One region of the Salinarimonas sp. NSM genome, then DNA from elsewhere that is predicted to be linked to it. Evidence: predicted binding sites of a transcription regulator. Region 1 holds the regulator's gene; each other region holds the start of a gene.
The links. The regulator LexA, encoded in region 1, represses DNA repair genes until DNA is damaged. The targets are predictions, from matches to a motif close to TGTTCNNNNTGTGTTCNG.
Positions count from the first base shown of each region.

Region 2: recA (recombinase RecA) is a predicted target of LexA. The motif match lies at 2,577-2,594, and genes of this name have one in related genera.
Region 3: ssb (single-stranded DNA-binding protein) is a predicted target of LexA. The motif match lies at 6,298-6,315, and genes of this name have one in related genera.

Region 1 is NZ_JBQTCJ010000055.1:19,296-29,596, forward strand. It holds gene ACTZWW_RS17620 (tripartite tricarboxylate transporter permease) at 1-374, opposite strand, end outside; gene ACTZWW_RS17625 (tripartite tricarboxylate transporter TctB family protein) at 371-820, opposite strand; gene ACTZWW_RS17630 (Bug family tripartite tricarboxylate transporter substrate binding protein) at 957-1,934, shown strand; gene ACTZWW_RS17635 (hypothetical protein) at 2,061-2,189, shown strand; gene lexA (transcriptional repressor LexA) at 2,337-3,050, shown strand; gene ACTZWW_RS17645 (benzoate/H(+) symporter BenE family transporter) at 3,066-4,265, opposite strand; gene ACTZWW_RS17650 (serine hydrolase domain-containing protein) at 4,397-5,506, opposite strand; gene ACTZWW_RS17655 (esterase-like activity of phytase family protein) at 5,606-6,619, opposite strand; gene cobT (cobaltochelatase subunit CobT) at 6,637-8,556, opposite strand; gene cobS (cobaltochelatase subunit CobS) at 8,587-9,588, opposite strand; gene ACTZWW_RS17670 (J domain-containing protein) at 9,742-10,301, opposite strand, start outside.
Region 2 is NZ_JBQTCJ010000053.1:25,767-34,836, forward strand. It holds gene ACTZWW_RS17300 (hypothetical protein) at 1-1,196, shown strand, start outside; gene recA (recombinase RecA) at 1,394-2,485, opposite strand; gene cckA (cell cycle histidine kinase CckA) at 2,822-5,353, opposite strand; gene flhB (flagellar biosynthesis protein FlhB) at 5,386-6,453, opposite strand; gene fliR (flagellar biosynthetic protein FliR) at 6,467-7,228, opposite strand; gene fliQ (flagellar biosynthesis protein FliQ) at 7,323-7,589, opposite strand; gene ACTZWW_RS17330 (flagellar hook-basal body complex protein FliE) at 7,632-7,961, opposite strand; gene flgC (flagellar basal body rod protein FlgC) at 7,985-8,395, opposite strand; gene flgB (flagellar basal body rod protein FlgB) at 8,412-8,810, opposite strand.
Region 3 is NZ_JBQTCJ010000042.1:32,320-42,620, forward strand. It holds gene ACTZWW_RS15255 (argininosuccinate synthase) at 1-631, opposite strand, end outside; gene ACTZWW_RS15260 (2-hydroxychromene-2-carboxylate isomerase) at 845-1,456, shown strand; gene petA (ubiquinol-cytochrome c reductase iron-sulfur subunit) at 1,778-2,317, shown strand; gene ACTZWW_RS15270 (cytochrome b) at 2,416-3,699, shown strand; gene ACTZWW_RS15275 (cytochrome c1) at 3,742-4,614, shown strand; gene ACTZWW_RS15280 (S-methyl-5'-thioadenosine phosphorylase) at 4,767-5,642, shown strand; gene ACTZWW_RS15285 (adenine phosphoribosyltransferase) at 5,708-6,253, shown strand; gene ssb (single-stranded DNA-binding protein) at 6,441-7,001, shown strand; gene ACTZWW_RS15295 (hypothetical protein) at 7,096-9,759, shown strand; gene pcaF (3-oxoadipyl-CoA thiolase) at 9,764-10,301, opposite strand, start outside.

The DNA of each region.
Region 1 (10,301 bases):
AGAGCCGACAGGACGCCCGCGACCGCAGACGCGAGGGTCGCGACGGCGAGCGCCTCCACCGCGCGGCCCTCCCGCGCCATCTTGTGGCCGGAGACCGCCGTGACCGCGCCGGACGCCTCGCCCGGCACGTTGAGAAGGATGGCGGTCGTCGAGGAGCCGTACTGAGCGCCGTAGTAGATGCCGGCCAGCATGATCAGCGAGCCCGTCGGCGGAAGGAAGAAGGTCGTCGGCAGGAGCAGGGCGATCGTCGCCACCGGGCCGAGGCCCGGCAGCACGCCCACCAGCGTGCCGAGGAAGGCCCCTGCGAAGGCCCAGCCGAGATGCTCGAGGGTCAGCGCAGCCGCGAGGCCCGCGACGATGTCGACCTCGGTCATCGCAGGGCGTCCGGCAGGAGCGGCAGAGGCTGGCCGACGAGGCCGACGAAGACGCCCGCGACGAGTGCCGCCGTGACCGCCCCCGCGGCGAGGGAGCCGGGGAGGCGCGCGCCCGTCACCGCCGACGCCGCCAGCGCGCCGCAGAGCGTGCCCGACAGGAGGAGCCCGAGCGGGGCGACCGTCGTCGCCAGGAGGACGATCGACGCGAGCAGGCGTACGACGGTGCGCGTGGGTATCGTGCCGAGCGCCGCGCAGGGATCGACCGCCGCCCCCGCCGCGGCCGCGGCACGGCGGCGGGTCGCGATCCCGAGGAGCGCGGCGAGCGTCGTCAGGGCGGCGAGCGCGAGGGGAACGTCCGCCGGCCCGAGTCGCCCCGGGCGTCCTTCCGGGAGAGCGCTCGCCGCGAGTGCGAAGGCCGACGCAGCGGCCGCAACGGAAATCTCCACGAAAATACTGTAATCCAACTTAGAATGAAGAAAAACTAGAGTGGAGCGTAAATCATTGGAGCGTGAGTTACTCATATTGCCTCTCGCCGAGAAACAGGTATTCATTCCTCATCACTCCTTAGACCGAGGGAAGACCATGTGGAAGAGCATTCTCGCCGCCGGCCTCGCTGCCGGTGCGATCGCGGTCGCGTCCGCTCCCGCCCAGGCGGAGGGCTGGCCGACCCAGCCGATTCGGCTGATCACCGCGTCCGCCGCCAGCGGCAACGCCTTCGTCTCCGCGCAGATCGTCGCCGCCGAGCTCGAGAAGCGCCTGGGGCAGCGCATCGTGCTCGAGGCGATGCCGCAGAGCTCGGGCATGGTGGCGACGGAGCTCGTCTCCGATGCCGAGCCCGACGGCCATACCCTCCTCGTCGGCACGTCCTCGCAGCTCGTGTTCAACATCGCGCTCTTCCCGGACATGCCGGTCGACCTGTCCGAGACGCTGCGCGGGGTGGCGATGATCAACTCCGTGCCCCTCGTCCTCGTGGTCAATCCGGATGACCCGGCGCAGACCATGGAAGACTACGTCGCGGCTCTGAAGGCCGAGCCGGGCGCCTTCCAGTACGGATCCGGCCCGGTCGGCACGACGACGCACGTCACCGGCCTGCGCTGGGCGAACGCGGTCGGCGTCGAGGTCGAGCACGTGCCCTACGAGGCGGGCTCGGACGCGCGGCGCGACGTGGTCGCCGGACGCCTGTCGCACATGTTCGACGTCGCGGTGACCGCGATCCCGCAGATCGAGGCGGGGGCGGTGCGCCCGCTCGCCATCACCTCCCTCGCGCGCTCCGGGGCGCTGCCGGAGGTGCCGACCGTGGCCGAGCTGGGCTTCCCGGGCTTCGAGGCGGCCACCTGGAACACGATCGCGGCGCCGTCCGGAACGCCGGACGCGATCGTCGAGCGCCTCAATGCCGAGGTCGCGGCGGTGATGGAGACGCCCGCCGTGCGGGAGCAGCTGCTCGCGCTCGGCGCCGACCTCGTGCCGCCGCGCACGCCGGCCGAGATCGACGCCTTCTACGCCGAGCAGCGCGAGACCTGGATCCCGCTCGTGCGCGAGGCCGTCGGCACGGGCGGCTGAGCGCGCGGTGCATCGGGCGTGCGTCGCGGGAGCCCGATCCGAGGGATCCGCGACCACGATCCCGAATCCGAGGATCCCGGGCGCGGAGCGGCGCCCGCTCCGCCGACCGAACGAAGCGAGGGGACGATGCAGGATGCGATCGACGACCCGCCGAGCCCGGCGCGCGTCGCGCTCGTCGGGCTGCCGTCGCGCATAGGGCCGCTGGAGAGGCGTTTCGCCGGAGCGCTGATCCACCTGCGGGCGCTCCCGGGATGAATGCCCCGCCGCGAAGACGGGTCGCGACGGGGGTTGCGGAACGCATGGGGAACGGGTATAAGTTCCGCGTTTGTTTTCCGAGAGATCGTATCGGCGATTCGGCCGGCGGCCGCGGAAGGCTCCAAGAGGCTCCAAGACGGGGTGCCCATGCTCACGCGCAAACAGCACGAACTGCTTCGCTTCATCCACGAGCGGGTGCGGGAGACCGGCGTCCCGCCCTCCTTCGACGAGATGAAGGATGCGCTCGACCTCAAGTCGAAGTCGGGCATCCACCGGCTGATCACGGCGCTGGAGGAGCGCGGCTTCATCCGGCGGCTCCCGAACCGGGCGCGGGCGCTCGAGGTCGTGCGCCTGCCCGAGGGCCTCGGCGTGCCCGCGAGCCGGCGCTTCAGCCCGAGCGTCGTCGAGGGCGGGCTCGCGGCCAAGCCCAAGGCCGCCGCGGCGCCTGTGGCGGCGCCGAGCCTGCCGGACGAGGAGCGCGGAATCCAGATCCCGGTCATGGGCCGGATCGCGGCGGGCGTCCCGATCTCGGCGATCCAGTCGCAGAGCCACTCGATCACCGTCTCGCCGGACCTCGTCGCGTCGGGCGAGCACTTCGCGCTGGAGGTCCGCGGCGACTCGATGATCGAGGCCGGCATCCTCGATGGGGACATCGTGGTCGTGCGCAAGCAGGACGTGGCCAACACGGGGGACATCATCGTCGCGCTGATCGACGACGAGGAGGCGACCCTCAAGCGCTTCCGCCGCCGCGGCTCGTCGATCGCGCTCGAGGCGGCCAACCCCGCCTACGAGACGCGGGTGCTCGGGCCCGATCGGGTGAAGATCCAGGGCAAGCTGGTGAGCCTGTTCCGGCGGTATTGAGCGAGGCTCGCGCCCTCACCGCCGCAGCAGCCACATCGACCCGCCTGCGAGCAGGCCCCAGAACGGGGCGCCGATGCCGAAGAAGGCGACGCCCGAGGCCGTGGTGACGAAGCAGACGAGGGCGGCCATGCGGGCCTTCTCGTCGGCGAGCGCCGCCTGGATCGCGCCGGCGAAGCTCGTGAGCAGCGCGAGGCCCGCCACCGCCTGGATCAGGATCGGCGGCGAGGCCGAGATGAAGGCGGCCGCCGCACCGGCCGAGAGCCCGAGCGCGATGTAGACGGCGCCCGCCGCCGCGGCGGCGACCCAGCGCCGCGACGGGTCCGGATGCGCCTCCGGCCCGGCGCACAAAGCCGCCGTGATCGCGGCGAGGTTGACGAGGTGGCCGCCGAAGACGGAGGCGACGGCGCTCGCGACGCCGGTGCCGACGAAGATCGGCCCGACCGGCGGGCGGTAGCCGTTGGCCGCCAGCACCGCGAGGCCCGGCACGTTCTGGGAGGCCATGGTCACGAGGAAGAGCGGCAGCGCGAGGCCGACGAGGGCATCCAGCGAGAAGGTGGGCGCGACGAGCACCGGCCGCGGCGCGAGCGCCCCCCAGGACGCGTCCGGCAGGGGCGTCGCCGCGAGCACCACGCCGATCGTCACGAGAACCGCCAGCGGCACCGCGTAGGGCCGAGCGAAGCGCAGGGCGAGCGCCCAGACGATCACGATCGGCAGCGCCAGAGCCGGCTCCGCCAGGGTCGCACGGGCGGGGGCGAGGCACAGATCGAGAAGGATGCCCGCCAGCATCGCGGCGGCGAGCGGCATCGGGATGCGCTCCACCGCCCGCCCGAACGGGCGGATCACGCCCGCCAGGATCACGAGCGCGGAGGCCGCGAGAAAGGCGCCGACCGCGACCGGGAAGCCCCCGGCGAAGGCGCCGGTCGCCACGAGCAGCGCGGCGCCGGGCGTCGACCAGGCGATCGAGATCGGGAGCCGCGTGCGCCACGAGAGGCCGATCGCCAGCACGCCCTTGACGAGGCAGACCGCGAGCAGGCCCGAGGCGGCCTGCGCCGGCGTCGCGCCCACCGAGACGAAGCCCTGCAGCAGCAGCGCAAAGGTCGAGGCGAAGCCGACGAGCGCCGCCAGCGCACCCGCCGAGAGCGGCTGGATCAGCCCGCCGCCCCCCTCCGCCGGCGCGCGCGCCGCCGTCCCCGTCCCGCCCGCCGTCTCGCTCATGTCCCGCTCACGCCCCGCTCACGCCCCGCGCACGACTCGACCGCTCGATCGCCGGCGCGAGACTGCCGCCCCCCGGGTCCGCGCGCCACCCCCGCGCGCGCCGACCAGGGCTGCGCCGCGTGCGGTCCGCCTCACTCCTCGACCGCCCGCGCGATCGCCCAGGCGAGGCTCTCGGCGTCGAGGTCCTCGCCGTTGGCGAGCACCACCACCGAGACGCCGCTGTCGAGCCCACGATAGTAGTAGGTCGCCGTGCCGTACCACGAGCCGCCATGCGCCGCGACCGTCCTGTCGAAGTCGTCGGTGTAGAGCGACCAGCCCCAGCCGTAGCCGGCGCCGCTCTCGTCGATGATCCGCTCCCCGTCGTCGAAGGCGCCCTCGGAGAACAGGACCTCGGCGGGGGCGAAGCCGTCGGCGAGCGCGACCTCGTAGCGCGCGAGATCGGCGACGCTCGTCCAGATCGAGCCGTCGCCCTCCACCGCCGTGTCCCATTCGCTCGCCTCGAAGGCGCCGCCCGCCCCGGCGTAGCCGGAGGCGCGCAGCGCCGCGTCGACCGGGTAGCCGGAGGCGGAGGACGTCATGCCGAGCGGTGCGAAGAGGCGCGCGTGCAGCACCGCGTCGAGGCTCTCGGCGCCCTCGGCGGCGGCGAGGAGGGCGCCGAGCACGAGATAGCCGGTGTTCGAGTAGGAGAAGACGCTGCCCGGCTCGGCGTCGAGCGGCATGGCGGCGACCCAGCCGAGGACCCGGGACTGGTCGGTGCTCGCATCGAAACCGAGGCCGGGGGCGTCGCCGAGGTAGTCCGGCAGGCCGCTCGTGTGGCGCACGAGGTCCTCGAGCAGGATCGGCCGGCTCGCTCCCTCCGGGAGCGCGGGCAGCATCGGCAGCACGTCGGCGACGGGCGCCGTCGGGTCGAGCGTGCCGTCCTCGACGAGGAGCGCCGCGGCGAGCGCCGTCATCTGCTTGGAGACGGAGGCGAGGTCGAACAGCGTGTCCGGGGTGACGGGCTCCTGCGATTCGACGTCGGCGACACCGTAGCCGACCATGTGCCGAACCTCCCCGTGCTCCACGACGAGGACGGCGAGCCCGGGCGTGTCCACGCCCACGTGCGGGGCGACGAGGGCGTCGACCTCCGAGAGGCGCTGGGCGAGGGCGGCGGACGGTGCGGCGATCAGCGAGAGAGCGAGGCACGAGGCGAGGCGCGGGCCGGCACGGCGGCAGCGGGACAGGGCGGGGTGGATCGTCATCGGGAGGCATTCCGAAGCGGAAGGGAGCGCGAGACTAGCGCGGCCGTATCGCCCCGCAAGAGGGTCCGCCGACGGTTCGCGTGCGCCGCCCGGCGGCGGTCACGCCAGCTCGAACTCCAGCAGCAGCGTCCGCTGCAGCACGGAGTAATTGTCGTCCGCGATCATCGTGAGGATGGTCTCGCCCTCGGGCCCGGTGTGGACGGCGAGACCCTCCATGTTGTCGATGGCGTTCGTCCAGTCCGCCTCGAAGATGACCGGGCCGTCGAGGGTCGCATCGGGGCGCAGGTCCGCGCCGGGCACGCGGCGGATGCGCGCCGCGACGCCGCTCGTCAGCGCGTAGCGGCGCTCGAGCAGCAGGAGGTCGCCGCCGGGCAGGACCGCGCAGTCCGTCGGCTCGAACGCGTCGTCGCGCGCCACCGCGAAGGTCGCGCCGGCGTCCGGCCCCGTCAGCACGACGCCGACGGTCGGGGTGGCCGCCCCGCGGCGCGCGCGTTCGGCGATGGCGACGAGGGCGCCGGGGAATGCGGACGGCGCCGGGGCGACGAAGAGGCTCTCCATGCCCTTGTTGCCGGGCCAGCGGTCGAGCACCGCGCGCACGGCGGGCGGCAGCGCGAGCCGCGTGCCCGGCGCGGCGATGCCCGCCGCGCGATCGTAGGCGAGGACCGCCTGCTCCTGCTCGATCCCGACATAGACCGTGGCGCCGTCGACCGTCAGCGCCTCGGCGTCGTAGAGGCCCTCGCGCCAGAGCAGCGTGCCGCCCGGGCCGCGCAGCGGCGCGAGCACCGCCTCGGCGAGATCGACGATCGCGCCGTCGAGGCCGCGCAGGATCTCGGCGGCGAGGACGTAGCCGTGGTCGGAGACGGCCAGCAGCCGCGCGCCGCCGTCGAGGACGACAAGGCCCGAGAGCCCGCCGAAGGCGTCGGCCCCCGCCTGCAGCTCGATCCCGCCGCGGTAGCGCAGCTGTCCGTGGAGGCCGTCGACGAGGCCGCGGGGGCCGAGATGCCGGATCGGGTACGTCCGCAGCGCCAGCGGCAGCGGACCCTCGAGATCCGCCCGCGCCCGCGGGGCCGGGGCGAGCGCGCCGGCGGCGACGGTCGCGAGGCCGGCCAGCATGCCCCGGCGCGTGAGCCTCAACGCGCGCCCCGGCGACCGCCGGCGGCGCGACGCGGCATCGCGCCCGCCTGCGGCGCGGCGCCGGTATCCTCGAACAGCTCGGCGAGCTTCTCGGTCATCACGCCCCCGAGCTCCTCGGCGTCGACGATGGTCACCGCACGGCGGTAGTAGCGGGTCACGTCGTGGCCGATGCCGATGGCGATCAGCTCGACCGGCGAGCGGGTCTCGATCTCCTCGATGACGAAGCGCAGGTGCTTCTCGAGGTAGTTGCCCGGATTCACCGAGAGCGTCGAATCGTCGACCGGCGCGCCGTCGGAGATCACCATCAGGATGCGCCGCTGCTCGGGCCGCCCGAGCAGGCGCTTGTGCGCCCAGTCGAGCGCCTCGCCGTCGATGTTCTCCTTGAGCAGCCCCTCGCGCATCATCAGCCCGAGATTACGCCGCGCGCGCCGCCAGGGCTCGTCGGCCGCCTTGTAGACGATGTGCCGCAGGTCGTTGAGCCGGCCCGGGTTGGCCGGCTTGCCCGCCTGCAGCCATTGCTCGCGCGACTGCCCGCCCTTCCAGGCGCGCGTGGTGAAGCCGAGGATCTCGACCTTGACGCCGCAGCGCTCGAGCGTGCGCGCGAGGATGTCTGCGCAGGTGGCGGCGACCGTGATCGGGCGCCCACGCATCGAGCCGGAATTGTCGATCAGCAGGGATACCACGGTGTCGCGGAATTCCGTGTCCTTCTCCTGCTTGAAGGAGAGCGCGGTCATCGGGTCCATGATGATGCGCGGCAGCCGGGCAGGGTCGAGGATGCCCTCCTCGATGTCGAACAGCCAGGAGCGGTTCTGCTGGGCGAGGAGCCGGCGCTGCAGGCGGTTGGCGAGGCGCCCGACGACGCCCTGGAGGTTCGACAGCTGCTTGTCGAGATAGGCGCGCAGCCGCGTCAGCTCCTCGCCGTCGCACAGGTCCTCCGCGTGGACGATCTCGTCGTGCGCCGTGGTGAAGGCCTTGTAGTCGGGCATGCGCGGCTCGTTGGCGCGCGGGGGCGGCGGGCGCCAGCTCTCGTTGGCCTCCTCGCTGTCGGCGTCCTCCGCGTCCTCCGGCATCTCGCCCGACGGTCCGTCGGCGGCCTCCTGCGAGCCCTCCTCCATCTCGTCCGTGGCCTCGTCGGAGATCTCGATCTCCGCCTGCTGGCCCTGCGCGTCCTCCTCGGTCTCGCCCTCCTGGCTCTCGTCGGACTGGTCCTCGCCCTCCTGCTCCTGCTCGTCCTCGCTCTCCTCGGGCTCGAGCTCGCTCTCCTCGACCATGTCGAGGGAGACGAGCAGGTCGCGCACGCCGCGGGCGAAGGCGCGCTGGTTCTCGATGGTGGAGAGGAGCCCGTCGAGGCTCGCGCCCGCCTTGGCCTCGATGTGCCCGCGCCAGAGGTCGACGATCTTCGCCGCCGCCTTGGGCGGCTTGCGGCCGGTGAGCCGCTCGCGGACCATCAGCGCCACCGCGTCCTCGATCGGCGCGTCGGCGCGGTCGGTGATGTCCTCGTACTTGCCGCCGCGGTGGTAGCGGTCCTCCAGCATGGCGTCGAGGTTGTCGGCGACGCCCTCCATGCGCCGCGAGCCGATCGACTCGCAGCGTGCCTGCTCGACGGCGTCGAACACGGCGCGGGCCGCGGCGCCCTCGGGCGTCAGGCGGCGATGCATCGCGCCGTCGTGGCAGGCGAGCCGGAGCGCCATCGCATCCGCGTGCCCCCGCATCACCGCCACGTCCTGCGAGGACGCCTTGCGCGGCGGCTCGGGCAGGCGCGCCCGGTCCGAGGTGAGGAGCGGCCGGTCGGAGGCGTACGTCACCTCGAGCTCCGGCGCGCGCGCGATCGCGCGCAGGCAGGCGGCCACCGAGCGCTTGATGCCTTCGTTGGGCGCCTCGCGCTTCTCGCCGGGCTTGCGGTTGGAGATGGCCATGCGGACCCTGTCGCTGCTGGCTGGCGTGTCTCAGGAGAGCGCGACGTTCGCGGCGCTCTCCGGCAGTTCCTTGCCGAACGAGCGCTGGTAGAACTCGGCGACGAGATTGCGCTCGAGCTCGTCGCACTTGTTGAGGAAGGTGAGGCGGAAGGCGAAGCCGACATCGCCGAAGATCACCGCGTTCTCCGCCCAGGTGATCACCGTGCGCGGGCTCATCACGGTGGATAGGTCGCCGTTGATGAAGGCGTTGCGGGTGAGGTCGGCGACGCGCACCATCTTGCTCACCGTGTCGCGGCCCTTGTCCGTGCCCTGCCAGGACTTCACCTTCGAGAGCACGATCTCGACCTCGCGGTCGTGATCGAGGTAGTTGAGCGTCGTGACGATCGACCAGCGGTCCATCTGCGCCTGGTTGATCTGCTGCGTGCCGTGATAGAGCCCCGACGTGTCGCCCAGCCCGATCGTGTTGGCGGTCGCGAACAGGCGGAAGGAGGGATGCGGGCGGATGACGCGGCTCTGGTCGAGCAGCGTGAGGCGGCCCGAGCTCTCCAGCACGCGCTGGATGACGAACATCACGTCCGGGCGCCCGGCGTCGTACTCGTCGAAGACGAGGGCGACGTTGTGCTGGTACGCCCAGGGCAGGATGCCGTCGCGGAACTCCGTGACCTGCTTGCCGTCCTGCAGGACGATGGCGTCCTTGCCGATGAGGTCGATGCGCGAGACGTGGCTGTCGAGGTTGACGCGCACGCACGGCCAGTTCAGCCGCGCCGCCACCTGCTCGATGTGCGTCGACTTGCCGGTGCCGTGATAGCCCGTGACCATGACGCGGCGGTTGAAGGCGAAGCCGGCGATGATGGCGAGCGTCGTCTCGCGGTCGAAGATGTAGTCCGGATCGACCTCCGGCACGTGCTCCTCGCCCGCGGAGAAGGCCGGCACCTCGAGATCGCTGTCGATGCCGAAGGTCTGGCGGACGGACAGCTTGAGGTCGGGGGTGCCGCTCGTCGTCTCGGCTCGGGTCTCGGTCGTCGCCTGCATGAACGCCTCTCTCTCGCGGACCGGTGCGCCGGCGCGCTCCTCGCGCCGCCCGCGTCTCGCGCTCGCGGTCCTGGTTACGCCCCGTCGCTGCGCCATGCAACGCCGGGGCCGGTTTCGACGCCTGTGCGTCGGCTCATGATGTCGCTCGGTCTCCTAGCACAGCCCGGCCGCCTTGAGCGTGTCGTGGGCGCGGATGATGTCGCGCAGCCGCTCCTCGTAGGCGCGGTCGCCGCCGTGGGCGTCGGGATGGAAGCGCTTCACCAGCGACTTGTAGGCCGCCTTGATGGTCGTGGCGTCCGCGCCCTCCTCGAGGCCGAGCACGTCGAGGGCCTGGCGCACCGGGCCGGAATAGCGCGGGCGCGGCGGCTCGGGGGCGCGCCGCGTCTCGCCGACGCCACCCTCGCGCAGCACGTCGAACGGATCGTGATAGGCCCAGTCGCGCGCGTAGGCGCCGGCGCGGGCGCCCTTCGCCGCGCGCTCGCGGGCGGTGGGGTTCACGCCCATCGACCAGGTCGGGCGATGGCCGATGACCGAATCCTTCTGGTAGGCGGCGACGGCCTCGTCGGGCATGTCCTTGAAGTAATTGTAGGACGCGTTGTAGGCGCGCACGTGGTCCATGCAGAAGCGCCAGTACTTGCCCTCCTGCCCGCGGCCCTTGGGCGCGCGGTAGAGGCCCTGGCCGTCGCAGCCGGGATGCTCGCAGGCGGGGGCCT
Region 2 (9,070 bases), on a different contig from region 1:
AGGGCCGGCCCGGATGGCGCCCGGTCGGCGGCTCGGCCAGCCTGACGGTGGCGCTCCAGGCGCAGGGCCTCGTCGTCGCGCTCGGCCGGCGCGCCGCCTTTCGCGCCGATCTCGGGCAGGACGCCGCGGACGGCATCCCGGAGGCGGAGATCCTCGGTGCGCTCGACGGGCGCGACGTCGTCGTGATCTTCATCGAGAGCTACGGCGTCACCGCGCTCGACGACCCGGCCTACGCACGGGTCGTCGGCCCCCGCCTCGCCACCTTCGAGGCGCTGGCGCGCGAGGCCGGCTTCTCGCTCGCCTCGGGGCGGCTCGTCGCCGCGAGCGCCGGCGGGCAGTCCTGGCTCAACCACGCCAGCGTCTCGTCGGGTCGGTTCATCGACGACCAGACACTCTACGCACTCTTCCTCTCGGAGGCCCCGCGCACGCTCGTCGACGACTTCTCGGGCGCGGGCTATCGCACCGTGCAGTCGATGCCGGCGATCACGATGCCCTGGCCCGAGGGCCAGCTCCTCGGCTACGAGGCGACCTACGAGGCGCAGGACATGGGCTATGCCGGGCCGGTTTTCTATTGGGGGATCGTGCCCGACCAGTTCGCCCTCGACCACCTCGCCCGCGCGGAGCTCGACACGCCCGGTCGCCCGCCGCTCTTCGCCCTGGCCGCGCTGATCTCGAGCCATGCCCCCTGGCTGCCCGTACCCGAGATCGTGCCCTGGGAGGCGCTGGGGGACGGCGCCATCTACCGCCGCTGGACCGACGACGCGCCGCATCCCCGCGAGGTGTGGCGCGATCCCGAGGCGGTGCGCGTGCAATACGCGCGCTCGGTCGCGCATTCCATCGACGCGGTGGCGGCCTTCGTCTCCGAGCGGCTCTCGCCGGACACCGTCGTGATCGTCATGGGCGATCACCAGCCCGCACCGTTGATCACCGGGGAGGACGCATCGCGCGCCGTTCCGGTTCACGTGCTGGCGCGCGATGCGAAGCTGCTCGCGCCCTTCGCCGAGCTGGGGTTCCGGCCCGGCGCGGTCCCCCCGCCCCCGCCGCCCATCGGCGACGCCGCCCTTCCGCGCATCGACGCGCTGCGCCCCACCCTGCTCGAGGGGTGGCGCGCGCGGCGAAGTGACGCCGATCAGGCGGCCGCGCCGGCTGCCGTCCCGGCGGGCACCCCGGAGACCGCCCCGGTCGTCGCTCGCTGACGGCACACGGCTGCGGGCCTCGCGGGTCGCTCCCCCTTCGCGTGCGGACGAGACCGGCGCGCACGATGCGCCTCGACCGATCCTGCTCGCGAGGTCCCCCTACCTGGGGCGGGCGACATCGCCCGCACGGACCCCGCCCCTGATCCGCTGCGCGGATCGTCCCCGCCCCAAGGGGGCGGGAGGCGCGGGAGCATGCGTCAGGCCTCGCCTTCGTCCAGGTCATCGGCCGTGGGGGTCGCCTCGTCGAGGATGCGGTCGGCCAGCACGCCGGAATTCTGGCGGATGGCGTCCTCGATGCGCTTGGCGACGTCGGGATTGTCCTTGAGGAAGGTCTTGGCGTTCTCGCGCCCCTGGCCCAGCCGCTGGCTGTCGTAGGAGAACCAGGCGCCGGACTTCTCGACGATGCCGCCCTTCACCCCAAGATCGAGCAGCTCGCCGACCTTCGAAATGCCCTCGCCGTACATGATGTCGAACTCGACCTGCTTGAACGGCGGCGCGACCTTGTTCTTGACGACCTTGACGCGCACCTGGTTGCCGATCGCCTCGTCGCGGTCCTTGAGCGTCGAGACCCGGCGGATGTCGAGGCGCACCGAGGCGTAGAACTTCAGCGCGTTGCCGCCCGTCGTGGTCTCCGGCGAGCCGTACATGACGCCGATCTTCATGCGGATCTGGTTGATGAAGATCACCATCGTCTTCGAGCGCGAGATCGAGCCGGTGAGCTTGCGCAGCGCCTGCGACATCAGGCGCGCCTGGAGGCCCGGCTGCACCTCGCCCATCTCGCCCTCGATCTCGGCGCGGGGCGTGAGCGCCGCGACCGAATCGACCACGAGCACGTCCACGGCACCCGAGCGCACCAGCGTGTCCGTGATCTCGAGCGCCTGCTCGCCGGTGTCGGGCTGGGAGATCAGCAGGTCGTCGAGCTGCACGCCGAGCTTGCGGGCATAGACCGGGTCGAGCGCGTGCTCGGCGTCGACGAACGCGCACACGCCGCCCTTCTTCTGCGCCTCGGCGATCGTGTGGAGCGCGAGCGTCGTCTTGCCCGAGGATTCCGGCCCGTAGATCTCGACGATGCGCCCACGCGGCAGCCCGCCGACGCCGAGCGCGACGTCGAGCCCGAGCGAGCCCGTCGACACCGTCTCGATCTCGACGAGCGGCTGGTTCTTGCCCATCCGCATGATCGAGCCCTTGCCGAACGCACGCTCGATCTGCGAGAGCGCCGCGTCGAGCGCCTTCGTCTTGTCCTTGTCCATGGGGGAGCCTTCCACCAGCCTCAGCGAGGTCTGAGCCATTTCGCGAATCCCTTATTGCACGGGGTGGAGACGAATCTCAACGCGGCGTCGACCCCAGCAATGTACGCGCTTCGTTCTCACACGCAAGAGCCAAAACGAAAAGGGAACGAAAAATCCGCGACCCTTCCGCCGAGCCCGGCGCGCAAGGCTTTGCGCAGCGTGCGCCCACGCCCGGGACACCGGTCCCACGCGAGGATGCGTCCCGGCCGCCATGGGTCGTCCGCGCCCGCGCATCGCCGCGGCGTCCACAGGAAACGTCGGCTCGGGATACGGGACGCTCCGGCCGCGTCGTCCGCGCCCCGTCCTCACGCCGCGGCGGCGCGCGCCGCCGCCCCCTCACCGCCCCATCGTCTCCTTCACCGTCTCCACCAGCTGCTTCAAGGTGAAGGGCTTGGGCAGGAAGGCGAAGTCCTCGCCCTCGGGGAGGTTCTTCTTGAAGGCGTCCTCGGCGTAGCCGGAGACGAACACGACCTTGAGGTCGGGATGCGTCTTGCGCAGCTCGCGCAGCAGCGAGGGCCCGTCCATCTCCGGCATCACCACGTCGGAGACGACGAGGTCGACCGGCGCCTCGGACCCCGCGATCGCCTCGAGCGCCTCGACGCCGGAGGCGGCCTCGAGCACCGTGTAGCCGCGGGCCTTGAGCGCGCGGGAGTTCACGGCGCGCACGGGGTCCTCGTCCTCGACGAGGAGCACCACGCCGTGGCCGGTGAGGTCGGGATTCGAGCGCGCGAGGGGGCCGAGCCGAGCCGCCGCCACCTCGGCGGAGGTCTGCACGTGGCGCGGCAGGTAGACCTTGAAGGAGGCGCCCTCGCCCGGAGTCGAATCGACGTAGACGAAGCCGTTCGACTGCTTGACGATGCCGAACACGGTCGAGAGGCCGAGCCCGGTGCCCTTGCCGATCTCCTTCGTGGTGAAGAACGGCTCGAAGATCTTGTCCATCACCTCGGGCGGGATGCCGGTGCCCGTGTCGGCGACCTCGATGAGGACGTAGTCCGCCGCCGGCATGCCGGGGCGCTCGAGACGGGCGGCCTCCTCGGCCTGCACGTTCGCGGTGCGGATCGTCAGACGCCCACCGTCGGGCATGGCGTCGCGGGCGTTCACCGCGAGGTTGATGACGACCTGCTCGAGCTGGTGCACGTCCGCCTGGATCGGCCACAGGTCGCGCCCGTGGCGCAGGTCGAGCTCGACGCGCTCGCCGAGGAGGCGCTTGAGGAGCATGGTCAGGTCGGACATGGTCTCGCCGAGGTCGAGCACCTCGGGTCGCAGCGTCTGGCGGCGCGAGAAGGCGAGCAGCTGGCGCACCAGGCTCGCGGCCCGGTTCGCGTTCTGCTTGATCTGCATGATGTCCTGGAAGGCCGGGTCGGTGGGCCTGTGGTTGGCCAGCAGCAGGTCCGAATAGCCGATGATCGCCTGGAGCACGTTGTTGAAGTCGTGCGCCACGCCGCCGGCGAGCTGGCCCACCGCCTGCATCTTCTGCGCCTGGGCGAACTGCGTCTCGAGCTGGCGCTGCTCGGTCGTCTCGAGCGCGTAGACGATCGCGACCTCGCCCTCCCCGTCCGTCTCGTTGACGGGGCTCGTCCAGATCCGCGCCGAGCGCTCGCCCGGCCCGACGATCCCGACCTCGACGGGCTCGGCCGCGCGCGCGCCCTCGGCGGCCGCGAGCGCGCCCGCGAGCGCCTCGTGGTCGCGCTCCAGCACCCGCTGGACGAGGCGCGGCTCCTCGCCGCCGGGCTCGGCGCGCGGCATCGTGCCGAACAGCCGCACGAAGGGGGCGTTGGCGCGCAGGATGCGGCCCTCCCGGCCGAGCGCCGCGATGGCGATCGGCGTGTTGTTGAAGAAGCGCGCGAACCGCACCTCCGCCGCGCGCTGGGCGTCCGCCGAGCCCTCCTCCCCGGCCGAGCGGTTGATCACCAGCGTGCGCGAAGCGCCGCGCTCGCCCTCCATGCCGAAGGCGACGCGGTGGTAGAGCCGCGCGGGCAGCGCCTGGCCGGCCCGGCGCGTCATGTCGATGTCGAAGATCTCGGTGCGCACCTCGCCGGGCGCACCCTCGACGGAGGCGAGCAGCGTCGCCACGTCGGGAGGCACCATGTCCTCGAGCGCGAGTCCGCCCGAGCCGACCTTCGCGAGGTCGTGGTCGAGCCAGGCCGCGAGCGTGGCGTTCATGTAGGCGACGGAGCCGTCCGGCTCGACCGAGAAGAAGCCCGCCGGCGCGTGATCGAGATAGTCGATCGCGTGCTGGAGCTCCTGGAAGACGTTCTCGTGGCGCTCGCGCTCGTGCGTCACGTCGGCGATCGACCAGAGCACCGCGGGCTTGGCGCCGGGGCGCGGCAGCGGGCGCACGCGCACGCGGTACCAGCCGTACTCGCCGCGCCCGCCGAGCGCCGGTGAGAGGCGGATCTCCTCGGCGAGCGCACGCTCCTCGCGCGCCGCCTGGGCGAGGCGGTAGATCGCCTCCGAGACCTCCGGCGCGCCCAGGAAGAGGCGCTCGACGGTCTTGATCTCCGCGAGCTCCGTGGCGCCGGCGAAGGAGAGGTAGGCCTCGTTGGCGTAGGCGATGCGGCCGTCCCCCTCGACCACCACGTGGCCTTCCGACGAGGAATCCGCCATCGCCTTCGTCAGGTCGTTGCGCGTGCCCTGCGCGGAGAAGCCGAACGCGCCGATGGCGTAGGCCGTGATGAAGAACACGCCGGCCATGGCGAGCAGCGCGAGCAGCGCCGTGATCAGCGGCTGGGCCTGCTCGCTCGTGACGAAGGAGAGGCCGAAGAAGGCGCCGGGCAGCACGAGCGCGAGGACGACGAGGAGCCAGATCTTCCCCGGCGTCTCGCTGCGCTCGATCGCCCGCTGCGGCTTGTCGCTCGTCTGAGCCATGTGCGTGTCGCCTGTTCTCGTCGCTCGAGCGGTTATGCCCGACGGCGCCTGAGCCGCAAGACGTAACCGATGACCTCGGCGACGGCGGAGTAGTGTTCCACCGGGATCTCCCGGTCGATGTCGACGGTCGCGTGCAGCGCACGGGCGAGCGGCGGGTTCTCGACGATGGGCACGTCGTGCTCGCGCGCCTTCTCGCGGATGCGCAGCGCCAGCGCGTCGACACCCTTGGCGACGCAGATCGGCGCGGGCATGCCCTTCTCGTACTTCAGCGCGACGGCGTAGTGCGTCGGGTTGGTGACGATGACGGTCGCCTGCGGCACCGCCGCCATCATGCGCTGGCGGGCGCGCTCGATCCGCAGCTGGCGCCGGCGCGCCTTCACCTCTGGCGAGCCTTCGGACTGCTTGAACTCCTCCTTCACCTCGCGGCGCGTCATCCGCTGGCGCTTCATCCAGGAGAAGCGCTGGTAGAGGAAGTCTCCCACCGCGACGAAGAAGAACAGCGCCAGCACGCCGCCGAGCAGCTTCACCGAGAGGTCCTTCACCTCGACGAAGAGCAGGGTGGGGTCCTCCTGCACCAGCGTGTCGACGCGCGCGCGCTCACCCCACAGGATCACGGCGACCAGCGTGCCGATGATGGCGAGCTTGAGCAGGCCCTTGGCGAAGTTGACGAGCGCCTCCATGCCGAAGACGCGCTTGAAGCCGGATATGGGGCTGATGCGGTCGAGCTTGGGCGTCAGCGGCTCGACGGTCCACAAGAGGCGATGCTGCATGCCGCCGCCGACGAGCCCCGCGACCATGAAGATCGCGAAGGGCGCCGCGAGCGCGATCAGCACGGTGACGATCGCGTCGCGCATCACCGAGAGATGCCCGGCGCCGTCGGTGACCTGATGGGCGTTGGCTAGGAAGCCCGTGATGCCGTTCGAGATCCGCTCGGCGCTGAAGCCGGAGACGAGCAGCGCCGCCAGCGTGAAGCCGCCGAGCACGAAGAAGGTCGTGATCTCCTGGCTCTTGGCGACGTCGCCCTTCTCGATCGCCTGCTCGAGCTTTCGCGGGGTCGGCTCTTCCGTGCGATCGTCGTTCTCGGTGTCCTGGTCCGCCATGCCGCCCTCCCCTCTACAGGCCGGAGATGGTGGACAGGAAGGCGCGCAGGTTCTCGAGGAACACGCTCATCATCACGCCGACCACGATGGCGAGCACGATGAAGCCGCCGAGGATGGTCGCCGGCAGCGCCAGGAAGAACACCTGGAGCTGCGGCATCAGGCGCGAGAGCACGCCGAGCCCCAGGTTGAACAGGATCGCGAAGACGATGAACGGCGCGGAGATCTGCACCGCGAGCGCGAAGCCGCGCCCCACCGCCTCGATGCCGAGCCGGGCGACGTCGCCGCTCTCCGGCAGCCCGCCGGGCGGGAGCATGTCGTAGCTCGCCCGCACGGCGGCGATGGCGAGGTGGTGGAGGTCGGTGACGAAGATGAGCGTGATGGCGAGCAGCGTCAGGAAGTTCGCGATCGCCGTCTGCTGGCCGCCGAGCGACGGGTCCACCGTCATGGCGAAGCCCAGCCCCATCTGCTGGGCTATGATGGTGCCGGCGGTCTGCAGCGCGCCCACGACCATCCGCACCGCGAGCCCGAGCACGAGCCCGACCAGGATCTCCCCGAACAGGAGCGACAGCGTCGCCGCCCCGGCGACGCCGCCGGCGGGCTCCACCAGCGGGCGCACGGCGGGATAGACGACGATCGTCAGCAGGACCGCGAAGGCGAGGCGCACGCGCGGCGAGATCAGCTGCTCGCCCAGCCCCGGCAGCAGCATGACGAGGGTGCCCACCCGCGCGAAGGCGAGGAGGAAGGTCGTCGCGACGGCGGGCGAGAGCAGCTCCATGAGCGGGCACGATACGAGATTCGCGGGCCGCGCGCGCGGCCCGTGCGCGACGGGCGCGACGGGCGCGACCGCCCGGCTCGCGACCGCGGCCACCTCACCCGCCCGCGACGATGCGCTCGGCGACACGGTGCATGTAGCCCGCGAGCGCGTCGCTCATGAGGGGGAGCATGATCAAGAGCGAGACGAACACGGCGATGATCTTGGGCACGAAGACGAGCGTCTGCTCCTGGAGCTGGGTGAGTGCCTGGAGGAGCGAGATCACGACGCCGACGGCGAGCGCGACCAGCATCACCGGCGCCCCGACCTTGAAGAAGGTCATGATGCCGTCGCGGGCGATGTCGAGGATGGCCATGCCGGTCATGGAGTACGCTTTCTGCAGGTGATCGTGGTGCTCGCGCCGCCGTCAGATCGGCATGCGCATGATCTCTTCGTAGGCCTGGATGACGCGGTCGCGCACGGCGACGAGCGTGTTGAGCGCGGCCTCGCTCTCGGCCACCGCGGTGACGACGTCGACGACGTCGGCGCGGCCGGCGGCGGCCGCGCTCGCCTGGGCCTCCGCGGCGCGGCCCGCCTCGGCGACGGAGCCGACGGCGCCCTGGACGAGGGCTGCGAAGTCCGGGCGCTCGGCGCCGGCGGCGCCCCCGATGCGCCCCGCCGCGCCGCCCTGCCCGAGGCCCGGCGAGAGCCCCTGGATCGAGGCGTAGGCGTTGGCGGCGAACATGTTCGTGGCCATGATGCGTTACCTTCCTCGAGGGTTCAGGCGCGCAGGATCTCGATGGTGCGCGAGAGCATGCGGCGCGTGGCGTTGACCAGGTTGAGGTTCGCCTCGTAGCTGCGCTGCGCCTCGCGCATGTCCATGCTCTCGACGAGCGAGGACACGTTGGGCAGCTTCACCTGCCCGTCCGCGTCCGCCGCCGGGTGGCCGGGGTCGAAGCGGGTGCGGAACTCGCTCTGGTCCTCGCGCACGCGCCCCAGCGTCACCGTGCGTACGCCGAGCTCGCGGTCGAGCTTCTCGACGAAGGTCGGGATGCGCCGGCGGTACGGGTCGGCGCCCGGGGCGGCCGCGGTGGAGTCGGCGTTGGCGATGTTCTCGGCGATGACCCGCATGCGCCCCGACTGGGCCTTGAGGCCCGAGGCGGCCACCGCGATCGTCTTGAGGAAGTCCATGCGCGCGCTCCTTCACTCAGCGCCGGCCGATGGCCGTGCGCAGCATCGCCAGGTTCTTCTCGTAGAGCGAGGCGGCGAGCTGGTAGTCGGACTGGTTCTGCGCGACCTTCAGCATCTCCTCCTCGAGGCTCACGGCGTTGCCGGACGGGCGAACCTCGAAGCGCGCGCCGTCGACCTGCGCGGCGGCGCGCGGATCGGCGGAGCCCGCCAGATGCAGCGGGCTCGTGCGCGCCGGGGCGAGCGCCGCGGAGACGCCCCGCCCGTCGCGCCCGAAGCGCGGCTCGGCGACGTCGCGTGGCGCGAAGCCCGGCGTGTCGGCGTTCGCGACGTTCTCGGCGAGCAGCTTCTGGCGCGCCTGGTGCCAGTGCATGCGCGTCTTCAGCATCTCGAGGAGAGGCAGGCCGGTGGCGGTCACGGGGGTCGCTCCGGGTGCGTCGCGGCGGGGGCGGCCGCGGGCTCGGGTTTCGGCGAGGGACGATCTCGGACGAATCCGGCCCCGCCTTGGGCAAAATTTGCCGGCATGTTGGTTAACGGCGCGTTAAAGGACTGCCACCGTCTGGTGGTTTCGTGTTAACCGCGCGACGGTTATGGTGCATGCCGCGCTCCCGGGCGCGGACAACTCGCGCGCCCATCGAGGCCGCCGGACGGGATCTCGCGCCCGGTCGGCGACGCGAC
Region 3 (10,301 bases), on a different contig from region 1:
AGAAGACGTAGTCGGGCACGACCTCGGCGGGGTCCTCGAGCACCTTGCCCTCCGAGGAGGTGTGGAGCAGGTTCGCGTCGACAGAGAAGGGCGCCTCGCCGCGCTTGTCCTTGGAGATCGGAATCTGGTGCTGCTCCGCGAAGGCGATCAGCTGCTCGCGCGAGCGCAGGTCCCACTCGCGCCAGGGGGCGATCACGGTGACGTCGGGCTTCAAGGCATAGTAGCCGAGCTCGAAGCGGACCTGGTCGTTCCCCTTGCCGGTGGCGCCGTGGCAGACGGCGTCGGCGCCGGTCATCTCGGCGATCTCGATCTGGCGCTTGGCGATCAGCGGGCGCGCGATCGAGGTGCCGAGCAGGTAGACGCCCTCGTAGAGCGCGTTCGCCCGGAACATCGGGAAGACGTAGTCGCGCACGAACTCCTCGCGCAGGTCCTCGATGTAGATGTTCTCCGGCTTGATGCCGAGCAGCTCCGCCTTCCTGCGCGCCGGCTCGAGCTCCTCACCCTGGCCGAGGTCGGCGGTGAAGGTCACCACCTCGCAGCCGTAGGTCGTCTGCAGCCACTTGAGGATGATCGAGGTGTCGAGGCCGCCGGAATAGGCGAGGACGACCTTGTTGACGCGCTTGTCGGTCATGGGTTCGGCTTTCTGACGGCGGCTGGAGAACGTGGGGACGAGAGCGACGGACGCGAGCGCGGGACGACGGCCGGACTTTTTTTCGCCGCCATCGTGCCGTGGGTGGACCGGGCGCGTTTATAATGCGGTGGACGGCGCGCGCAACAGCTCCCGTCCCCGCCGTGGATCGCGCATTCTCGACCTCACACACCCCGCGCGCGAGATGAGGCCCGTATGACCCGCCGCCCCGTCCTGGAGTTCTGGTTCGACTTCGCCTCGACCTACGCCTACCTCTCGGCGATGCGCATCGAGCCGCTGGCCGAGGCGGCCGGGGTGGCCGTGCGCTATCGGCCGTTCCTGCTGGGGCCGATCTTCCAGGCGCAGGGCTGGAACACCTCTCCCTTCAACCTCTACCCCGCCAAGGGCCGCTACATGTGGCGCGACGTGGCGCGCGAGGCGGAGCGCCGGGGCCTGCCCTTCCGCAAGCCCGAGCCGTTCCCGCAGAACGGTCTCGCCGCGACCCGCGTGGCGCTCTTCGGCGCGGACAAGCCGTGGTGCGGCGCCTTCGTGCGGGCGGTGTTCCATGCGCAGTTCGGCGAGGCGCGCTCGATCGAGGAACCGTCCGCGGTGGCGGCGCTCGCCGGTGGCGTCGGCCTCGACTCGGACGCGACGATGAGGGCGGCGAGCGCGGACCCCAACAAGCAGCGCCTGCGCGCCGTCACGGAGGAGGCGCGCACGAAGGGCGTCTTCGGCGCACCGACCTTCTTCGCCGAGGACGGCGAGATGTTCTGGGGCGACGACCGGCTCGAGCGTGCGCTCGCCTGGGCGGCGGGCGAGGAGGCCTGACGCGGCGCGCCCGACTCGGTGCGCCCGAGGCGCGAAGCCGCGGGCGGACGTCAAGCTCGGCTGCGGCTCGGCGTCGCGGACGCACCTCTGTCGCCTGTGGAAATCCGCTTCGCGCCGCCTGGAACGGTTCCAGCTATGGACAGACGAGCGTCGCCGTGCCAAAGGCTTCGCCGCGCGGGCGACGCCCGGTCGCATTGCGCGCGCGCGGCCGCTGTTGCACTTCCCCCGGCACGATCCGCGCGGCTCCATCCGTTCGTCGCGTCTCTCGCGAGGCGTGACAGCGCGTAGACCGTCTTCTTGAACCCTGCTCGGGAGAGTGACGTGGCCGAGACCACCGCAGCGCAAGAGCCCACCCGGCGCGACTTCCTGTTTCTGGCGACGGGCGCCATGGGCGCCGTCGGCGTCGCCGCCGCAGCCTGGCCCTTCATCGCGCAGCTGGCGCCCGACGCGCAGACCGTCGCGGCCGGCGCGCCGATCGAGGTCGACCTGGCGCCGATCTCCGAAGGCCAGATCGTCAAGCTGTTCTGGCGCGGCAAGCTGGTCTTCGTGCGCAACCGCACGCCGGCCGAGATCGAGGCGGCGCGCGCCACCCCCCTCGCCGATCTCAAGGACCCCGAGGCCGATCAGGCCCGCGTGATGGAGGGCCGCGAGAACTGGCTCATCATCTACGGCAACTGCACCCATCTCGGCTGCGTCCCGCTCGACTTCCAGGGCCAGTACGGCGGCTGGTTCTGCCCGTGCCACGGCTCGGTGTTCGACACGTCGGGGCGCATCCGCCAGGGCCCGGCGCCCATCAACCTGCCGGTCCCGCCCTACCGATTCGCCAGCGACACGTCCGTCGTGATCGGCGAGGAGGCCTGAGGCGAGAGCGCGCCTCGCGGCGGCGGCGCCGGCTCGGTGCCGCGGCCGACGGAAATCCGAACGAGAGCCGACCAGGCGAGACCAAGCAGGCCAGACCCATGAGCTCACATCCCACCACCTACGTTCCCAAGAGCGCCGCCGCGAAGTGGCTGGAGAGCCGGCTGCCGATCATCGGCCTGGTTCACTCCTCGTTCGTCGCCTTCCCGGTGCCGCGCAACCTGACCTACTTCTGGACCTTCGGCGCGATCCTGATGGTGATGCTGATCATTCAGCTCGTCACCGGCATCGTGCTGGCGATGCACTACACGCCGCATGCCGACTACGCCTTCACGTCGGTCGAGCACATCATGCGGAACGTCGAGTACGGCTGGCTGCTTCGCTACATGCATGCGAACGGCGCGTCGTTCTTCTTCATCGCGGTCTACATCCACATCTTCCGCGGCCTGTTCTACGGCTCGTACAAGGCGCCCCGCGAGGTGCTGTGGATCCTGGGCGTCATCATCCTGCTCCTGATGATGGCCACCGCCTTCATGGGCTACGTGCTGCCGTGGGGCCAGATGTCGTTCTGGGGCGCTACCGTGATCACCAACCTGTTCTCGGTGATCCCGCTCGTGGGCGACACCATCGTGTCGTTCCTCTGGGGCGGATACTCGGTCGGCAACCCGACGCTCAACCGCTTCTTCTCGCTGCACTACCTCCTGCCCTTCATGATCCTCGGCGTGGCCATGCTCCACGTCTGGGCCCTGCACGTGCCGGGCAACAACAACCCGACCGGCGTGCCGATCAAGTCGGGCAAGGACGCGGTGCCGTTCCACCCCTACATGACGGTCAAGGACACGTTCTCGATCGTGTGCTTCCTCGCGGTCTACGCGTGGTTCGTGTTCTACCTGCCGAACTACCTCGGCCACGCGGACAACTACGTCCCGGCGAACCCCGCGGCGACGCCGGCGCACATCGTGCCGGAGTGGTACTTCCTGCCCTTCTACGCGATCCTGCGCGCCGTTCCCGACGCGCTCCTGGGCGTGGTGCTGATGTTCGCCGCCATCGCCGTGCTGGCCTTCCTGCCCTGGCTCGACACGTCGAAGGTCCGCTCGGGCTCGTACCGGCCGGTGTTCAAGGTGCTGTTCTGGGCCTTCGTCGTCACCTGCCTGGTGCTCGGCTGGCTCGGGTCGCGTCCGGCAGAGGGCATCTACGTCGTGCTGACGCAGATCTTCACCTTCCTCTACTTCGCCTACTTCCTGATCGCGATGCCGCTCCTCGGGCTGCTCGAGAAGCCGCTGCCGCTGCCGAACTCCATCACGGAGGCGGTGCTGGGCAAGAAGCAGGCGAGCGGGTCGGGCATGCCCGTCGGCGCCGCCGCCGAGCCTCAGTCGAAGGGCTGAGGCGCGGTGGGAAAGCGAGATCAGGACAAGGGTTCGAGAACCATGAAGAAGAGCCTCATCATCGCCGGCGCGGTCGCGGCCTCCCTCTCGCTGCACGGTGGGCTGGCGCAGGCCGCGGGCGGCGGCGTCACGCCGCCGCGGCAGGACTGGAGCTTCGCCGGCCCCTTCGGCACCTACGATCGCGCGCAGCTCCAGCGCGGGTTCCTGGTGTTCAAGACGGTCTGCGCCTCGTGCCACGGCCTCGAGAAGGTCTCCTTCCGCAACCTCGCGGAGGAGGGCGGGCCGGAGTACACCGAGGCGCAGGTCGAGGCCTTCGCGGCCGAGTACCTCGTCGACGGCGGCTACGACGAGTTCGGCGATCCGGTGCAGCGCCCGGCGACGCCGGCCGACTTCTGGCCGTCGCCTTTCGCGAACTACCAGCAGGCGGCCGCCGCGAACGGGGGCAAGGCCCCGCCGGACCTCTCGGTCATGGCCAAGGCCCGTACCTACGAGCGCGGTTTTCCCTTGTGGATCACCGACGTGTTCACGCAGTACAACGAGAACGGCCCGGACTACCTGGCGGCCTTCCTGAAGGGCTACGTCGACCCGCCGGAGGATTTCGATCCGGCGCTCGGCAACTGGAACCTCTACTATCCCGGCCACATCGTGGCGATGCCCAACGTCCTGTTCGAGGGCGTGGTCGAGTACCCGCGCGACGACCAGGGCCGCCCGATCGTCCCCGAGACGGTGGAGCAGTACGCCAAGGACGTCACGGCGTTCCTGATGTGGACGGCCGAGCCGCATCTCGAGGCGCGCAAGGCGATGGGCTTCCAGGTCCTCGTCTTCCTCCTCGTCTTCGCGGGGCTGCTCTACTTCACGAAGAAGCGCATCTGGGCGCGCGTCGGCGGCGAGACCGAGGGCCACGCCGCGGGCTGATGCCGGCCGCGTGCCGCACGCGTGATCGCAGGACGGGGGCGCTCCTCGCAGGGCGCCCCCTTTCCGTTTGCGCAACGCGGCCGCATTTCGGGGGTTGCCCGCGCCACGCTTCCCGCTAGCATCGCGTCGCAACAACCGGAGAGGCCGACGACATGGCACGCGCGGTACTGGGCGTGATCGGGGGCTCGGGCGTCTACGACCTGCCCGGCATGGAGGACGTTCGCGAGGAGCGGGTGGCATCGCCCTGGGGCGAGCCCTCCGACGTCCTGCGCATCGGCCGAATCGCCACGACGCCGATCGTGTTCCTGCCGCGCCACGGCCGCGGGCATCGGATGTCCCCGTCCGACATCGACTACCGCGCCAACATCGACGCGATGAAGCGCGCCGGCGTCACCGACATCGTCTCGCTCTCCGCCTGCGGCTCGTTCAAGGACGAGCTGCCGCCGGGCTGCTTCGTTCTCGTGGACCAGTTCGTCGACCGCACCCACAAGCGAGAGAGCTCGTTTTTCGGCAAGGGCTGCGTCGCCCACGTCTCGATGGCGCACCCGGTGGGCCCGGCCCTGCAGCAGCGCCTCCACGACGCCGGCGTCGCCGAGGGCGTCGACGTGCGCAAGGGCGGCACGTATGTCTGCATGGAGGGGCCGCAATTCTCGAGCCTCGCCGAGAGCCTCGGCTACAAGCAGATGGGCTACGACGTCATCGGCATGACCAACATGCCCGAGGCGAAGCTCGCCCGCGAGGCGGAGATCACCTACGCCACGATCGCGATGGTGACGGACTACGACTGCTGGCACCCCGGCCACGCCGCGGTCGACGTCGCCTCCGTCATCGCGGTGGTGCGTGCGAACGCCGCGAACGCGGCGCGACTCGTGGCGCGGGTGGCGCGCGACTTTCCCGAGGAGCACGAGCCGTGCCCCGTCGGTTCGGATACCGCGCTGGAGGTGGCGATCATGACCGCGCCGGAGATGCGCGATCCGGCGCTCATGGCCAAGCTCGACGCCGTCGCCGGCCGCGTGCTGAACCGCTGACCACCCCCGCACTCCACCCGATGGATACGCGCCTCGAGGACCTGCGCATCATGGACACGCGCCCGATGGACACGCCCGCCGCCTCCGAGATCAAGTCGGCGATCCGCACGATCCCCGATTACCCCAAGCCCGGCATCATGTTCCGGGACATCACGACGCTGCTCGGCGACACGCGGGCCTTCCGCCGCACGATCGACGAGCTGGTCAACCCCTACGCCGGCACCAAGGTCGACAAGATCGCCGGCATCGAGGCGCGCGGCTTCATCGTGGGCGGGGCGATGGCGCACCAGCTCTCGGCGGGTTTCGTGCCGATCCGCAAGAAGGGCAAGCTGCCCCACCAGGTGGTCAGCATCGCCTACGCGCTCGAGTACGGCTCGGACGAGATCGAGATCCACGCCGACGCCCTCGTCGCCGGCGAGCGGGTGGTGCTCGTCGACGACCTGATCGCCACCGGCGGCACCGCCACCGCCGCCGTCGCGCTCCTGCGCCGCATCGGCGCGGAGGTCGTCGCCTGCTGCTTCATCGTCGACCTGCCGGATCTCGGCGGGGCCGAGCGGCTGCGGGGGATGGGGGTGGAGGTGCGCTCGCTGGTGGCGTTCGAGGGGCACTGAGCGGCTTCAGACACGTGCCACGCGGGGAATGCCGCGCTTGCGGTCGGAACGAAAATAGAACATAACTCGCTCGACGACGACGATCGAAAGGGCGGTGGACACGACCCTTCGGGGCTTGCCGACCGGCCCGCCGGGCCGCACAAAGACGGCGAACGATGGCGACGAGCGAAGGACAGCGGAGGCGATCATGGCCGGCGTGAACAAGGTGATCCTGGTGGGGAACCTGGGCAGGGACCCCGAGGTGCGGCGCACCAGCAACGGCGACCCGATCGTCAACCTGCGGCTGGCGACGTCGGAGACCTGGCGCGACAAGGCGACGGGCGAGCGCAAGGAGCGCACCGAGTGGCACTCGGTGGTGATCTTCAACGAGCAGCTCGGCAAGATCGCCGAGCAGTACCTCAAGAAGGGCTCGACGGTCTACATCGAGGGCCAGCTCCAGACCCGCAAGTGGACCGACCGCGAGGGCGTGGAGAAGTACACGACCGAGGTCGTGCTCCAGCGCTACCGCGGCGAGCTGACCCTGCTCGGCGGCCGCGGCGGCGGTGGTGGCGGCGGGGGCGGTGGTGGTGACGACTACGGCGGGGACGATTACGGCGGTGGCGGCGGCGGTGGCGGCGGCGACTTCGGCCGCTCCTCCCCGATGGAGCGCCGCCCGGCGAGCCCCGGCGGCGGCGGCGTCGGTGGCGGTGGTGGATCGGGCGGTGGCGGATCGCGCTACGACGACATGGACGACGACATCCCGTTCTGATGAGACGATCCGCTCGCCGCTTGATCCACGTCAATCGGGGCGACGCAGGATGCGCTAGTCTTCACTGCGGGGGTGGCTACACCGCGGTGACGTGATGTCGATCGGGATCCTCCATCCTCGGCGCAGCGCGGGACGGACGCGCAGCCGTCTCTCGCTCGCGGTGATCGCCCCGCTGCTGGCCTGGTCGGTCGGCCCCGCGGCCGCCCAGCAGGCGGGCGTTCTGCGGCCGGCGATCGTCGAGCCCGTGCACGAGGGGGCCGGCGCCGTCTACGTCGAGAGCGTCCAACGGGGGACGGACGTGGCGCTCGTGGCCTACGACGCCGACGGCGATCCGACCCGCCTCGACGTCGCGCCGAACGCGGCCGGGCCAGTCCGCCTCGCGGTTCCCTGGGACGATCCGGTGGATGCTCTGCGGGCGGGCCGCGCGATCGCGGCATGCGCGTCGCGCCCGGGTGTGCCGATGGTCTGCTCGGAGCGCGTGACCGTTCGCCCCCTGCCCACGCGGATGATGGCGCCGCCGGCGTACGAGGCGAATACCGTCTTCTACACGGGAGCGGGCTGCGTCGGTGCGCTCGTGTCGGGGCTCGTGCCGGGGGCGCAGCTCGTGCTCCTCGATCCCGCCGCCGCCGATCCGCTGCTGGCGACCGCAGAGATCGACCCGTTCCGGCCGGCGGCGCTCGCCATCCCCGATTCCTTCTGGCCGCGGAGCGCCCATGCCCTGCGGCTCGAAGCACGCCTCGCCGGTCGGCCCTTCACGACACGGGTGCCGCTGCCGCCGCTCACCCGCGTTGAGACGATAGCCGGATGCGAGCGTCGGCTCGAGCCGCCCGCATTCCCCGGCCCCCATTCCGCATGCCGCCCCGTCGTCGCCCTCGAGGGACTCGTTCCGGGGGCGCGCTATCGGATCGCGAGCGAGGACGCCGCCCCGTTGTTCGGCCCGCAATGCGCCACCGCGCCCGCTGCGGTGTCGCGGCTCGGGGTGCTGCCACTGCCCGGCGACATGCTGCGGGCGAACCAGGAGATGCCGAGCGCCGGCCTGGTCTCCTGCGGGGACGCCCGGACCGACGTCGCCCCGGTCCGGCTCCCGCCCATCGCGATCGCGCCCGTCGCGGCGGGTGACGCGACGCTCTCGCTGCGCGACGCAGTCGCGGGTGCGATCCTCTCCGTCGAGGTCCTCGACGCGGCGGGGAGCGTGGTGCGCAGCTACGAGGACATCCCGGTCGCCGGGCGCTCCCTCACGCCGCTGCGTCTGGTCTTCGCACCGAACGAGGCGTTCGCCGCCGGCGAGACGATCCGCGTCACCGCGCGCATCGCGCCGGGACCGGGCGGCCCCGCGGCCTGTGCGCAGGAGAGCGTGGCGGAGGTCCCGGTCGGGCCATCGCCCACGTCCTTGCCGCCGCCGCAAATTGTGGAACCGGTCCATGCCTGCATGGAGTCGGTGCTGGTCGCCGGGCGGGCGGACGGTGCCACGGCGACGGTGCTCGGCACCGGCGCGATCCTGACCGCGTCGGGCGAGCGCGATCTCGCGATCGGGCGGGCCGCGGCCGATCGGGTCCCGCTGCACCACGCGCTGGAGGCCGGCTGGTCGCTCGTCGCGCGGCAGTCGGCCGGTGGGATCGAGAGCGCGGCGAGCTCCGCCGTGACGGTCGCGCCCACGCCCGATGTCCGGAGGCTCGTCCTCGACATTCGTGGCGCGGAGGTACGCGACCTGCGCCACGGTGCGGCATGGGTGCTCGACGCCTGCCGAGCGGCCGTGCATGTCCTGGATGGGCCTGTCGGAACCCGGGTGGACGTGGTGCGCACCGAGCGCGAGACGCCCGGCGGCGCGATGGCGTCGGCGCACCGCCTGCTCGCTCAGGGTGTCCTGCATGGGTCGTCCGACGACGTGATCGTGCTCCCCGCGGGCTCGATCCTTCCCGCCGACCGCATCGAGGCGCGCCCCACCTTGTGCGGGCGGCCGAGCGAAGAGCCCTCACCGTCGAACGTTCTACGCGTCGTCCACACGTTGGCCATCGACGATCCCCGCCTCTCGGCCGTCGAGGATCCCGGTGCCGGCGGCCGGCTGCTCGCGCTCGAGATCGCTCTCGGCTGCCCGGCTACACGGTCGCTCGACGTCGCGCTCGCCAGCGACGCGCCGGACGTCGTCGAGATCGTCGACCCGGCCTCGGGTGCGCTGACCATACCGGCGGGCGCGGCGGTCGCGCGCGTCGTCGTGCGCGCGAAGGCCCCGGGTCGCGCCGTGCTGTCGGCGGTGGGACCGCACGTGGTCGCACGTCCGCTCGCGACGGGGCTCGGTGCGGGGGCGCTCGCCGAGGTGAGGGTGTTCGCCTGGAGCGCACCCCGGACCGTCTCGGTGAGGCTGCGGCCGAGCCCGCCGCCGAGCGGCGGCGCCGTCACCCGCGAGCCCTACGGCGGGCAGCCGTTCGAGGGTGCGCCCGCAGCCGCCTCGATCGAGACCGGTCGCGGCACCCGTGTGCTGAGCATCACGAATACGAGCGGCGGCCAATGTTCGCTGCGCCTGCTCGAAATGCTCGGCCCGCCGGACAACCGCTGCCTCGCACCGGTCCCGATCGCCGCCTACGTCCGGCCCGAGGGCGCGCCCGTGGGCGGCATCCCGAGCTCGGTCGATCTGACGGCGCGCCCGGGGCCCCCCTTGTCGGTGGACAGGACCTGGTACGCCTGCAGCGCGGGCGATCCATGCGACGAGGACGATGTCGGCCTGCGCCTGGAATACCAGGCGCTCCTCGATCGACCGTAGCGGATCAAGCCCGCTCCAGCGCCATCGCCACGCCCTGGCCGACGCCCACGCACATCGTCGCGAGCGCGCGGCGGCCGTCGCGGGCGTGGAGGGCGCGCGCCGCGGTGCCGACGAGGCGGGCGCCGGACATGCCGAGCGGGTGGCCGAGCGCGATGGCGCCGCCGTGCGGGTTCACGTGCGCGGCGTCGTCGGCGACGCCGAGGTCGCGCAGCGCCGCCAGCACCTGCGCGGCGAAGGCCTCGTTGAGCTCGAGCACGTCGAAATCGGCGACGGAGAGGCCGAGCCGCTCGCACAGCTTGCGCGTGGCGGGCACGGGGCCGACCCCCATGACGCGCGGCGCGACGCCGGCGGACGCCATTCCCAGGACCTTCGCGATCGGCACGAGGCCGAGCGCCTCGGCGCGCTCGCGGGTGGCGAGGACGAGCGCGGCGGCGCCGTCGTTGACGCCGGACGCGTTGCCCGCGGTCACCGTGCCGTTCTCGCGGAACGGCGCCTTCAGCTTGGCGAGCGCCTCGAGGGTCGTGTCGGCACGCGGGTGCTCG